4 regions of the Kocuria sp. SM24M-10 genome follow, and region 3 is predicted to be linked to each of the others. Evidence: riboswitches for the same ligand, from Rfam matches in the RefSeq annotation. Region 3 holds a riboswitch; each other region holds the start of a gene.
What was found. Region 3 has a riboswitch for S-adenosylmethionine ahead of ABL57_RS07340 (LLM class flavin-dependent oxidoreductase). Riboswitches for the same ligand answer to the same signal wherever they lie in the genome.
Positions count from the first base shown of each region.

Region 1 (3,169 bases), on a different contig from region 3:
GAGATGGCCCGGCGCCTGTCCGCCCCGCCGGAGCAGGTGCCCGCAGAGGAGCGCGTGCGCGCCTACCTGGACTGGTGCCTGTCCGGGGAGGTGGACGAGACCGACCTCGTGATGCTCACCGACCAGCGGCTGCGGGCCAAGCTGAAGAAGCACTGGGTGGAGCGGATCGCCCCCTGGGTGGACCTCCCCGACGACCTGCCCGTCGAGCAGCGCACCCGTCTGCTGGCCGTGCGGCTGCTGGCCGACGGCGTGTGGTTCGCCGACGCCGCCGACGTCTTCCCCCCGGACCCGCAGGAGCGGGCGCGGGTGCGCGCGATCGCCGACGAGCTGCTCGCGGGCTGAGCGGCATGCCGCCGGCCGGAGCCGGCGGCCGCGTCCGGCGCCCCGCACCGGGGTGGCGGGGCGCCGGAACTCGTGTACAGTGGAGCGAAGTTGTTGAGGTTGTCGTTTTTGTATTTCAAGCAGTTCGGCCCATCCGGGTGCAGCAGTTTTTCTGAGAAGACGTTTTCCACGCATCACAACTCTTGTGTTTCTCGAACGTCGGGAAACGTTCATCTCACGAAAGATCAGGTCTCACCATGACTACCGGTATCGTCAAGTGGTTCAACGCTGACAAGGGCTTCGGCTTCATCACCCCCGAGGACGGCTCCAAGGACGTCTTCGCCCACTTCTCCGCGATCAACTCGGGCGGCTTCCGCTCCCTGAACGAGAACGACCGCGTCGAGTTCGAGACCCAGGACGGCCCCAAGGGCCCCCAGGCCGCGAACATCACCGTCATCTCCTGACGTTCTCCTCGAAGGGCTCACGGGTCCGTTGATCGTCCAGAACCGCCGCCGGGCCTGCGCCCGGCGGCGGTTCTGTCGTTCCGCCGGCAACAGCCTGCGGACTCTCGCACGCGGCGCCGGTGGGGGCCGCGCCGCCGGATGTCGTGCCGTCGGATCTCGTGCCGTCGCCGACCGGGAGGAGCTCGCATGACCGGACCCGTCCCGTCCCGTCCGCCGGACGAGGAGGACCCCTTCGTGGTGAACCGCGTCTCCGACGCCGAGCTCGACGTCTCCGTGCCCTTCGAGCTCGAGGTCTGCGAGTGGGAGCTGGACGGCTCCGCCGACGAGGCGGGGGAGGGCTGGGGCTCGGCCGGGGACTACGGCCTGGAGTGAGCCGCCGCGCCGCGGGAGCCGCTCCGCCGAGCGCCACGGCGCCGCACGCGCGACGGCGGCTCCCGGACGTCCGGCGCCGTGGCGCCGACCGCACGACGAAGGCCGCAGCCCATCGGGCTGCGGCCTTCGTCGTGTCCGGCCCGCCGGCTACGCCGACAGCGGGAGGGACGCGGGGTGGAGCTTGAAGAACGGGTGCCGCCCGGTCGCGGCCAGGGCGCCGGGGACGAGGAGCTGGCGGTACTTGGCGCACCATTGCGCGGTGCCCGCCGTGTGCTCGGCCGCGGCGGCGAGGTCGTCGGCCTCCGCGCTGAGGTACTCCTGCACGTCGCCGTCCGTCGAGGTGATCCGGACGAGGTGCAGATCGGGGAGGGCGGTGACGGTGACGTCGACCCATTCCTCCCGCTGATCGGTGGTGGAAGTGGTTCTTTCTTCGGACATGGTCATGTTTTCTCCTGACGTTCTTGCGGGCATCCGATGCCGTTGCCCGCCGCTTCGTCATCCGATCCACCCGGGAACATCGGGTTGGCGCACAGCGGGTCGGAGCCCCTCCGCGGTCCCTCCGGAAGGCGGTGCGCCCTCCGTCGAGCACGCGGATGCCGCATCTCGAAAAGCAGATCCAGGCTACCCCGCGCCTCCGACAGACCGGCAAGACGGCCATGACTTGTGTGACCGAACCGTGATGTCGGCCGCAATGTCGGGGGCCGCCCGGGTGCTCGAAGCCCATTCCAGCGCAACGATGTGTCGGCGAGGTGTCGCCGCGGTGACGGGACGGGGAAGGTCGGCTCACACGCCCGGCCCCACCGGCCGGGCGGGACCCGGCGGGGAGGATGTGGTTGAATGGGGGCAGCTTCAAGAGATCCGGTCGCCAAGCTCCGACTAGACCGGGCACCAACCCCATGTTCACGGGTGGTTCGGATGACGAAGCGGCTCGCATCGCCGCCGTGGCGGCACCCGCTGCGAGCAAGAGCGCCCGAAGGATCCTGGTCATGTCAGACGCCCTTCCCACCGTCGTCGCCGCCCGCCCGGGTGGGCCCGCCCCCGTTCCCGAGGCTCCGGCCGTGCTCGGCTGCGCGGCGATGAGCATCGACGACTACGCCCGGGTGGTTCAGGCGCGCACGGAGTTCGTGGACTTCCTGCTGGCGCCCGTCCGCGGCCGCCTCGCCGCCGCGGCCTGACGACCGGGGGAGGATCCACGCCATGGACCTGCTCCTGGACCGCTCCGTGCTGCTCGGGGTGCGCACCCCGGAGCGCGCGCCCGAGCTGACCGCCGCCCTGCGCCGGCACGGCCACCGGCGGCTGTTCCTGTCCGCCCTGGTGCTGGGGGAGCTGCTGTCGGACCGGCCCGACGAGACGCCGTGGACCGAGCAGCTGGAAGCGCGCTTCCCGGACCGTGTGCTCCCCGTGGACGCCGCGGTGAGCCGGGCGTGGGGCGCTCTCGGCGCCGCGGGGACGGCCGACCCGGTGGCCGGTCTGACCGCGGCCACCGCCCTGGTGCACGGGCTGACGGTGCTCAGCGCCGAGCCCCGACGGTACGCCGGCACGGGCGTGCCCGTGCTGGACGCGGTCCCCGCCCGGGGATAGGCCTCAGACGGTCCGGCGGTGGCGCGGGCCGCGGGCGCCCAGGGCCACGGCACGGTCGTAGTGCTCCAGCAGCTGCCCGACCAGCACGTCCCAGGTCCGGCCCTGCACGGCGGCGTGCGCGGCGGCCCCGAAGGCGGCCCGCTTGGCCTCGTCGCCGAGCAGGTCGGCCACGTGCCCGCGCAGCGCCGCGAGGTCCCCCGGCGGGTAGAGCCAGCCGGTGCGGGAGGAGTCGACGAGGTCCACCGGACCACCCCGGCCCGTGGCCACCACCGGCACCCCCGAGGCCATGGCCTCCTGCACGGTCTGGCAGAAGGTCTCGAACTCGCCCGGGTGCACGAACACGTCGAGGGAGGCCATGATGCGGGCGAGCTCGGCCCCGGAGCGGCGACCCGTGAAGTGCGCGTCCGGCAGGCGGCGCCGCAGCGCCTCCT
Region 1 covers NZ_LDNX01000157.1:22,941-26,109, forward strand. Annotated here, with positions in the region: gene ABL57_RS18635 (TetR/AcrR family transcriptional regulator) at 1-342, shown strand, start outside; gene ABL57_RS18640 (cold-shock protein) at 579-785, shown strand; gene ABL57_RS18645 (hypothetical protein) at 972-1,157, shown strand; gene ABL57_RS18650 (hypothetical protein) at 1,305-1,601, opposite strand; SAM riboswitch class IV at 1,610-1,723, opposite strand; SAM riboswitch class IV at 2,005-2,130, shown strand; gene ABL57_RS18655 (hypothetical protein) at 2,144-2,332, shown strand; gene ABL57_RS18660 (PIN domain-containing protein) at 2,355-2,738, shown strand; gene ABL57_RS18665 (glycosyltransferase family 1 protein) at 2,742-3,169, opposite strand, start outside.
Region 1: linked by a shared signal. The riboswitch ahead of ABL57_RS18650 (hypothetical protein) and the one ahead of ABL57_RS07340 (LLM class flavin-dependent oxidoreductase) in region 3 are both predicted to bind S-adenosylmethionine.

Region 2 (3,169 bases), on a different contig from region 3:
GGGAAGGCCGCGGGCAGGGACGCGTCCTGCGCGCCCAGGCCCAGCTCCACCAGCCGGCGGTAGGTGGCCAGCTGCAGCTCGCCCGCGGCCGCCTCGAGCTCCTCGCGGGTCGAGCGCCCGGCCCAGTAGGCCTCGAGGGCCTGCTTCAGCTCGCGGCGCCGGCCGATCCGGGGGTAGCCGGTGATGGTGGCGGCGGGGAAGGGGACGGCAGAGGTGGTCGTGCTCATGGGTGTGCTCCTCGGCAGGTCTGGGAAGAGGTTCGGGAAGAGGTGCGGGCAGAGATCGGGGAAGAGGTGCGGGACGGCGGCCGGGCCGGGCGGCGTCCCTCGCCGCTCAGGCGGGCAGCAGGTCCGGCAGGGCCGCCGGCTGGTGGGGCACGCGCGGCAGGTCCACGCGCTCCAGCAGGTCCAGGGCGGCCCGGTGCTCGTTGAAGGTGTAGAGGTGCAGCCCGGGCGCCCCGGCGTCGAGGGCCGCGCGGGCGAGGCGGGTCGCGAAGGCCACGCCCGCCCGGTGCCGCTCCGCGGGGCCGGCGGCCTCATCCAGGGCCGCGGCCAGGCCCGGGTGGGGCCGGAGCCCGGCGAGCCGGCAGAGCGTGGCCAGCCGCCGCGGCTCCGTGACCGGCATGATGCCCGGCACGATCGGGATCGTCACCCCGGCGGCCCGGGCGGAGGCCACGAGGCGCTCGTAGCGCTGCGGGCGGAAGTAGACCTGCGTGATCGCGAAGTCGGCCCCGGCGCGCTGCTTGGCCAGCAGCACCTCGATGTCGTGGCGGAAGGACGGCGACTCGGGGTGCCGGGTCGGGTAGGCGGCCACGCCCACGGCGAGCCGTCCGCCGGCGAGGGACGCGGTGCGGCGCTGCTCGACCTCGCGCACCAGCTCCACCAGGTCCCCTGCGTGGGCCAGCTCGCCGGGCTCGGTGCCCGGCTCCAGGTCACCGCGCAGGGCCAGGACGCCCCGGACCCCGCGGTGGAGCAGGGAGGCGACGGTCTCCTCCAGCTCGGCCCGCGTGCTGCCCACGCACGTGAGGTGCGCCACGGGCCGCAGGCCGGTGCGGGCCAGGAGGTGGTCCAGCAGCGCCAGCGACCCGGCCCGCCGCGGGGCATCCCCGCTGTACGTCACGGCGACGTGGTCGGGGCGGGTGGGCTCGAGCTCCTCGATGGTCCGCAGCAGCGTCTCGGCGCTCGCCGCGCAGCGCGGTGGATAGAGCTCGTAGGACAGCGACGGCGGTGGTGCCGTCCGGTCGGGTGGTCGTCTCACAGAACCTCCTGGGGTCACCCCGAGGGAGGGCGCCGGCCGTCCCGGGGCGGACCCGGGAGGCTGCGGCAGCTCCATCGGTCCTGGCGGGAGCACCGTTCCGCGGCCCCGTGGGGCTGCGGATGGTTGCTGCGGCGTCGACGAGCCAGGTCTCTCGGCCGCTCTGGATAGATGCAGGACCCATTCCAGCGGGTGCCCCGGGCGGGTGCCAAGTCCGGCGGCGCAGAAAACGCCGGTGCGTCGACTGTGACGGCGGGCGCGTCACGCGGCGCAACATCGACACCGGGCGTCGCGGCACCTGCGCGGCGCCACGGTCCCGCCTGGCTCGCACAGCGGCCGCACCCGGCCATAATGATGGTGCTCCCGCCGCTGCAACCCCAGGAACGAGACCTCATGGCCAGTCCCCTCCACATCGTGGCGGTCGTGCCGTGCCACAACGAGGAGGCCGCGATCGCGAAGGTCGTCACCGACCTGCACGCCACGATTCCCGGCATCGAGGTCCACGTCTACGACAACTGCTCGACCGACGGCACCGCCGAGGCGGCCCGGAGGGCCGGCGCGAGCGTGCGGCGCGAGGAGGAGAAGGGGAAGGGCAACGTGGTACGGCGGGCCTTCGCGGACCTGGAGGCCGACGTCTACCTGCTCATCGACGGCGACGACACCTACGACGTCGCCGATGCGCCCCGGATGATCGCGACCTTGCTGGCGGGCCCCTACGACCACGTGCTCGGGGTGCGCCGCCAGATCAGCGGCACCGCCTACCGGGCCGGCCACGAGTCCGGCAACCGGTTCTTCAACACCCTCGTCACCTTCGCCTTCCGCCGGCAGGTCACCGACATGCTCAGCGGCTACCGGGTCTTCTCGCGACGTTTCGTGAAATCCTTCCCCGCGCTGTCCCGGGAGTTCGAGATCGAGACCGAACTGACGGTGCACTCCGTCAACGCCCGTGTGCCGCAGACCGAGGTCGAGGTCGGCTTCCGGGACCGGGCCGACGGCAGCGAGAGCAAGCTGCGGACCTACCACGACGGTTTCCGGATCCTCGGAATCTTCGTCCAGCTGCTCTTCCACGAGCGGCCCTTCCTCGTCGCCGGTGCCGCCTCGTTCGTCCTGTTCGTGCTCGGCCTGGTGCTGGGCCTGCCCGTGGTGGTGGAGTTCGCCGGCACCGGACTGGTGCCCCGCTTTCCGACGGCGTTCCTGGCCGCCTCCCTCGTGGTCCTGGCCGGGGTGTTCCTGCTGATGGGGGTCCTGCTGCATGGTCAGGCGAAGATCCGGCGGGAGACCTCCCGGCTGTTCTACCTGCGCCTGCCGGCTCCGCCTTGGAGCGGAGGCGCCGCGGCGGACCACCCCGTGCCTCCCACCGCGCAGAGGCGCCGGTGGGCTCGGTGACCGCGGCGGGCACCGGCGGGCGCCTCACCCCGCTGCGCCCCTGGCTCCAGGGCCTGGGCATGCTCCTGGTCCTGCAGTTCGCCCTGTTCGGGCTGCTGGTGGTGGGCCAGGCCGTGCCGGATCGACCGATCGTCGAGAACCTCCTCGCGGCGGTCGAGGACGGCACCTATGGCCCGCATGACGTGGTCGACCGGATGGGCACGCCGGCCGACACCTTCACCGAGTGCGTGGTGGCGGGCACGGGACTGGGCGCGTCCCCGGAGGAGTCGGCGTTCAACCGGGCCATTCGGATGCCCCGGATCGCCACCTGCGGCGGCGGCCCGGAGGACCTCCGGGCCATCTCCGAGGGAGCCGTGCTCGAGGGCAACGACTACTTCAAGTACTGGGCCGGCTACACCGTGCTGACCCGCCCCGTCCTGGCCGTGGCAGGGCTGGAGGGACTGCGGATCGTCTCGGGCACCCTGATGGTGGTCGCCCTGGCCGGGGCGTTCCTCGCGCTGCGCGCCCGCACCTCCACCACCGTGGGCTT
Region 2 covers NZ_LDNX01000028.1:7,365-10,533, reverse strand. Annotated here, with positions in the region: gene metE (5-methyltetrahydropteroyltriglutamate--homocysteine S-methyltransferase) at 1-227, opposite strand, end outside; gene ABL57_RS03325 (methylenetetrahydrofolate reductase) at 334-1,257, opposite strand; SAM riboswitch class I at 1,326-1,428, opposite strand; gene ABL57_RS03320 (glycosyltransferase) at 1,648-2,640, shown strand; gene ABL57_RS03315 (hypothetical protein) at 2,628-3,169, shown strand, end outside.
Region 2: linked by a shared signal. The riboswitch ahead of ABL57_RS03325 (methylenetetrahydrofolate reductase) and the one ahead of ABL57_RS07340 (LLM class flavin-dependent oxidoreductase) in region 3 are both predicted to bind S-adenosylmethionine.

Region 3 (3,169 bases):
CGGAGCGGGCCAGAGCGAGACCGGCCACGCCGTAGAGCAGGTGGACGATGTTGTGCAGCCAGGACACCTGGAAGATGCCCAGGAGCATGGCCTCGGACTGGTGGCCGGCGACCATGAGCTGGTCGTAGTTCGTGGTGATGCCGGGGATGAACCCGGCGATGCCCACGAGCAGGAAGACCGCGCCGTACAAAAGAGCGGCGGTCTGGACGGGCGAGCGGTGGGTGGTCCGGCGGTCCGGCCGGGCGGCGGGGGTGGTCATGGTGGTGCCTCGCTTCCTGGGTGTCTGCGGTGATCCGGGTACGGATCCCGGAGGGGCGGACGTTCATGGAAAGCATGCTTGGTACCACCAGCGTACTGCGCCGGCGCCCGAGGTCAAACGTTGCGGCGGACCTCCCTGGTCACGGACGGGTCAGGACACGAGATCGCGGGCGGGGGTGTCCGCGGCGGACGGCTTCCCGGCGTAGGCGCCCCGGTACCGCGCGGCCGGGTGGGTGTCGAGCACCTTGGTCTGTCCGGCGCCGTAGACGTTCTCGCGCAGCGTGGTGCCCTCGTAGGCGGTGCGGTAGCGGCCGCGCTTCTGCAGCTCCGGCACGACCCACTCCACGAAGTCCTCGAACGAGCCCGGGGAGACGTGGTAGGCGAGGTTGATGCCGTCCAGGCCGCCGTCGTCGATCCACCGCTCCAGCTCGTCGGCCACCGTCTGCGGGGACCCGACGATCGGCACGCCCATCCCACCCATCGAGATGTGCTTGGCGACCTCCTTGACCGTCCACTTCTTCTTCGGGTCCGCGGTGGTGAACGGGGTGAGGAAGGACTGGATGGAGTCGGTCTTGATGTACTCCAGCACGTCGTTCTCGTTGTAGCGGCCCAGGTCCACCCCGGACCAGCCGCCCACCAGGCCCAGGGCGCCGTCGGCGTCCGCGTACTGCTCGTAGTCGCGGCGCTTCTGCTCGGCCTTCGCGTCGGTCTCGTCGACGATCACGTGCAGCATGGCGAAGATCTTGAGGTCGTCCCGCCCCCGGCCCTGGGCCTCGGCCTCGTCGCGCAGCTTGTCGGTGACCACGCGGGTGAGGTCCGGGCGGATGCCGCCCACGAACACGGCCTCCGCGTGCCGCCCGGCGAACGCGCGCCCGCGCGAGGAGGCACCGGCCTGGAAGATCAGCGGGGTGCGCTGCGGGGACGGCTCGGTCAGCCCGATGCCCGGCACGTCGAAGTACTTGCCGTGGTGCTGGATGGGGTGCACGAGGGACGGGTCGGCGAAGACCCCGTTCCTGCGGTCGCGCTTGACCGCGCCGTCCTCCCAGGACCCCTCCCACAGCTTGTAGCAGACCTCCATGAACTCCTCGGCGATCTCGTACCGCTCGTCGTGGGAGATCTGCTCCGTCAGTCCGTGGTTCTCGGCCGCGGACTTCAGGTAGGACGTCACCACGTTGAAGCCGATCCGACCCCTGGTCAGATGGTCGAGGGTCGCGAACTTCCGCGCCAGCGGGTACGGCTGCTCGTAGGTGATGGCGCTGGTCACCCCGAAGCCGAGGTGCTTGGTCACGGCCGCCATCGCGGAGATCTGCATGAACGGGTCGTTGACCGGGATCTGGGTGGCGTCCTTGATCACCGGCGCCGCGGAGTTCTGGTAGACGTCGTAGTAGCCGACCACGTCGGCGAGGAACATCGCGTCGAACAGGCCCTTCTCCAGGACCTGGGCGACGTCCGTCCAGTACTCGAGGGTGTTGTACTCGTCGGCACGGGAGCGCGGGTGCTTCCACAGGCCCGGGGCCTGGTGCCCCACGCAGGTCATGTCGAAGGCGTTCAGGGCGATGCGCTTGCTCACAGGGACCTCCACGGTCGATCACCGACCCGCGCCCGTGCGTCGTGAAGACCTGCTCGCGGGTCCGACGCACTCAGGGGCGCCGTACTTGCCGCGGGGCGGGTGCGCCGCGGCCCGATGTTCATCTGGGGCACCCCGCTACGGGAGAGGGTTGCCGCCCGACCAGCCAGAGCTTCGCGTCGGGACTCGTCATCGTCGTCGCGGACCAGCTTAGCGGGTCCCCCCGGACGCGGGGCAACCCCTCGTCCTCCCGGTGCGCGGCAGGACCGCGGCAGGAGTCAGACCGGCGGCGCGAGCGGCGGGGTGCGCCGCGGGTCCAGCGTCCAGCCCTGCCGCAGCCGCGCCCCGAGCTCGATCAGCGGGCACGTGTCCATCACCACGTCCAGCCCGGCGGCGGCGGCGCGGGCCGCGGCCGCGTGGTCCACGACGCCCAGCTGCAGCCACACGGCCCTCGCGCCGGCGGCGACGGCCTGGTCCACGACCGCTCCGACGCGGCGGGAGTTGACGAAGCAGTCCACCACGTCGATCGGCCTCGGGACCTCGGCGAGCGTGCGGAAGCCGGGCTCCCCGTGCACCACCTCGCCCTTCGGGTTGACCGGGACGATCGTCATGCCGAGGTCGTCCCGGATGCGCTTCGCGACCGAGTGCGCGGGCCGGGCCGTGTTCCCGGTCAGCCCCACCACGGCCCAGCGTCCGGGCTGTGTCATCAGGCGGTCGATCACGGCGGGATCGTTGCGGCTCATGCCCCCACCCTGGCACGGACCCGCCCAGCTCGCCCCGATCGCGCCCCACCGTGTCCCGAGATTGCAGGTCCCGGCCACCGACCGCGGGACGCCGACACGTGCAACCTCGGCGGGGGGCGGGGGTCAGGAGAAGAGGGGGAGGAGGTCTGCTTCCGGGCCCAGCTGGGCCCGGTCCTGGGCGGGCAGGGCCGCCCGGCCGGTGCCCACCCGGGCGAAGTGCTCGTCGCTCCAGTGCTCGGGCGGCTCCCGCTCCCACAGGTCGATGAGAACCCGGCGGACCTCGGCGAGCCCGTCCACCGCAGGCCCCGGGCAGCCCTCCAGGTGCTCGATGAGGTCCAGGTGGTGCACCGTGGCCTCCACCGCCAGGGTGCTCAGGAGGTCGTCCACGCGGAGCACGTGGCCCTGGGTGCGGACCGTCCCGCCGGGCCGGCAGTGCTCCGCCGCGTGCACGAGCGCCCGTGCCGACTCCCGGTAGTGCCCCCGCAGCTCCTCCCAGTCCGGGTACAGGCTCGCCGCGGCCCGGGTGCGGCGCCGGACCTCGGCGGCGGCCGCGGCATCCGCGCCCCGGTACGCCCAGTAGGTCGCGGCGTCCCGGTCCGGG
Region 3 covers NZ_LDNX01000061.1:3,700-6,868, forward strand. Annotated here, with positions in the region: gene ABL57_RS07335 (DUF4383 domain-containing protein) at 1-259, opposite strand, end outside; gene ABL57_RS07340 (LLM class flavin-dependent oxidoreductase) at 410-1,828, opposite strand; SAM riboswitch class IV at 1,905-2,019, opposite strand; gene ABL57_RS07345 (CoA-binding protein) at 2,104-2,568, opposite strand; gene ABL57_RS07350 (maleylpyruvate isomerase N-terminal domain-containing protein) at 2,692-3,169, opposite strand, start outside.

Region 4 (3,169 bases), on a different contig from region 3:
CGGGCGAAGATGTCCACCGTCGAGCCGTGCTCCACGACCTTGCCGTCCTGCATCACGGCGACGCGGTCGGCGATCGCCCGGACCACGTCCATCTCGTGGGTGATGATCACGATCGTGATGCCCAGCTCCCGGTTGACCCGCTGCAGCACCTGCAGCACCTCCTGGGTGGTCTCCGGGTCGAGGGCGCTGGTCGACTCGTCGGCCAGGAGCAGCTTGGGGCTGGTCGCCAGGGCACGGGCGATGCCCACGCGCTGCTTCTGCCCGCCGGAGAGCTGCTCCGGGTAGTTCCCGGCGCGCGCGGACAGGCCCACGAACTCCAGCAGCTCGGCGACCCGGGCCCGCCGCTTCTCCTTCGGCCAGCCGGCCCGCTTGAGCGGGTACTCGACGTTGCCGGCCACGGTCCGGGACGTGAACAGGTTGAACTGCTGAAAGATCATCCCGATCTCCTGCCGGACGGGCGCGAGCTCGGTCTCCTTGCGCCCGGCGACCTCGAAGCCCTCCACGGTCAAGGACCCCGAGGAGACGGGCTCGAGCCCGTTGATCAGCCGTACCAGGGTGGATTTGCCCGCCCCGGAGTAGCCGATCACGCCGAAGATCTCGCCGCGGTGGACGTCGAGGCTGACGTCGTCGACGGCCAGCACCTCACGCGCGGCCCGGCCGGAGCCGGTGCGGAAGGACTTCGAGACGTTGCGGAAGGAGACGAGCACCTCGTCCGGGCGCCCGCGTGCGGACGGCACCGCAGCGCTCACTGCCCCTGGTCCTTCAGCTCCTGCTGGTAGCGCGCGGTCAGCTCCTGCAGCTCCTCCGGCTCCAGCTGCAGCGGCACGGCCGTGTCCTTGGTCTCCTCCATCTCGGCGTCGATGACGGACTGCTCGTGGTAGAGGTCCGCCACCTGCCGGAGGGTCTCGTCGTCGGCCAGCTCCTCGGTGGTGGTGAAGAGGTTGACATAGGCGCGGGAGCCCTCCGCCTCGGGGTCGTCCTGGGCCAGGGCGGACTTCGGGTCGATGTCCGCGCGGGCGAGGAAGTCGTTGTTGATCACCGAACCTGCCACCGAGTCCATGGAGAGCACCGTCTGCTCGGCCGACACGGGGGTGACCCGCACCGTGGAGGCCTCGGTGTCGACGTCGAGCTCGGTCGGGATGAGGGTGTCGCCCTTCAGCTCCACGAGACCGGCCGACTCGAGCACGAGCAGGGCCCGGGACAGGTTCACGGCGTCGTTCGGGACGGCGATCTCGTCGCCCTTCTGGAACTGGTCCACGGAGTCGTACTCGTTGGAGTACAGGCCCAGCGGGTAGATCGACGTCGAGCCGATCGGGGTGATGGAGCCCCCGGCGGAGTTGTTGTAGTCGGCGAGGAAGGGAACGTGCTGGAACCAGGTCATGTCCACGTCGCCGGACTCGGTGGCCGGGTTGGGCTGGTTGTAGTCCGAGAAGTCGACGTACTCGACGGTGATGCCCTGTTCCTCGGCCAGCCGCTTGAGAGCGTCGTGCGTCGGGTGCGAGCCGACGACGCCGATGCTCACCTTGCCGTCGGCCAGGGCGCCCTCGCCGGCCTGGTCGGAGCCGCCGCAGGCGGTGAGGGTGAGGCCGAGGGTGGTGGCCAGGGCGAGGAAGGTGAGGCGCTGCGATCGCATGTCGTGCCTTTCCGTGGGTCCAGGAGGTCGGGAGTCTCCACCAGTCCCACCAGGACCGACGGCCACGGTCGAGGGCACGCCGGAGGGCGCGTCCGCGGTCGAACCGTACTTGCCGCCGGCCCACGATGGCCGGTGCCGGATGGTTCACCTGGGGCACCCCACTACGGGAGAGGGTTGCCGCCCAGCAAGCCAGGGCTGCGCGCTGGGACTCGTCATCCGCCCGACAGACTAGCACGTGCGCCGGGTCCGGCCCGGTCAGCGGGCGAGGACCTCCTGCGCCCGCCGCCGGGCCCAGCGCTCGGCCTCCAGGACGGCGCCGAGGTCCAGGACGCCGCCGTCCTGGTGCTCGCCCAGCACCGTCTCCACCGTGTCCACGATCGCCGGGAACCGGATCCGCCCGTCATGGAAGGCGTGCACCGCCTCCTCGTTGGCGGCGTTGAACACCGCCGGGTGGGTGCCCCCGCGCTCCCCCGCGGCCTTGATGAGCTCGACGGCGGGGAACGCGTCCCGGTCCAGCGGCTCGAAGGTCCACTCGGTGGCGCGGGTCCAGTCGCACGCGGCGGCGGCGCCGGGCACCCGGTGCGGCCAGGCGAGACCGAGGGCGATGGGCAGGCGCATGTCCGGCGGCGAGGCCTGCGCCAGCGTCGACCCGTCCACGAACTGGACCATGGAGTGCACCACCGACTGGGGGTGGACGACCACGTCGATGCGCTCGAGGGGAATGTCGAAGAGCAGGTGGGCCTCGAGCACCTCCAGGGCCTTGTTCACCATGGAGGCCGAGTTGGTGGTGACCATCACGCCCATGTCCCAGGTGGGGTGGCGCAACGCCTCGCGCGGGGTGACCGCCTCCAGCTCCGCCCGGGTGCGGCCGCGGAACGGCCCGCCCGAGGCCGTCAGGACGAGCCGGTCCACCTCGGCGGCGCTGCCGCCGCGCAGCGCCTGCGCCAGGGCGGAGTGCTCGGAGTCCACCGGGATCAGCGCGTCCGGGCGGCCCGAGGCCGCCGCCGCCTCCTTCACCAGCGCTCCTCCGGCGATCAGCGACTCCTTGTTGGCCAGCGCCAGCCGGTGCCCGGCCCGCAGTGCCGCCAGGGTGGGGGCGAGGCCGATCGAGCCGGTGATCCCGTTGAGCACGAGGTCGGCCTCGGGGTGCGCCGCGGCCGCCGTGGCGGCCTCGGGACCGTGCAGGATCTCGGGCCGGTAGTCCCCGGCGCCGGCGGCCGCGGCGCGCTCGCCGATCCGCCGGGCCAGCTCCTGGGCGTCCTCACCGCTGCCGCTCGTCGCCACCACGGCGGCGCGGGTCTCCACGGCCTGCTCCGCCAGCAGCGGCAGACGGCCCCGGCCGGCCGCGAGGGCCACCACGCGGAACGGCGCCCCGCCGTCGAGCCGGTTCGCCGCGCGCACGACGTCGAGCGCCTGGGTGCCGATCGACCCGGTCGACCCGAGCACGACGATCCGGCGGGGGCCGGCGGCGGCCAGCGCGCGCAGCTCGGGCGTCGGCTCGGAGGTCGGCTCGGGGGTCGTTTGGGGGCGGGGCGC
Region 4 covers NZ_LDNX01000023.1:8,072-11,240, forward strand. Annotated here, with positions in the region: gene ABL57_RS02475 (methionine ABC transporter ATP-binding protein) at 1-749, opposite strand, end outside; gene ABL57_RS02480 (MetQ/NlpA family ABC transporter substrate-binding protein) at 746-1,633, opposite strand; SAM riboswitch class IV at 1,734-1,850, opposite strand; gene dxr (1-deoxy-D-xylulose-5-phosphate reductoisomerase) at 1,889-3,169, opposite strand, start outside.
Region 4: linked by a shared signal. The riboswitch ahead of ABL57_RS02480 (MetQ/NlpA family ABC transporter substrate-binding protein) and the one ahead of ABL57_RS07340 (LLM class flavin-dependent oxidoreductase) in region 3 are both predicted to bind S-adenosylmethionine.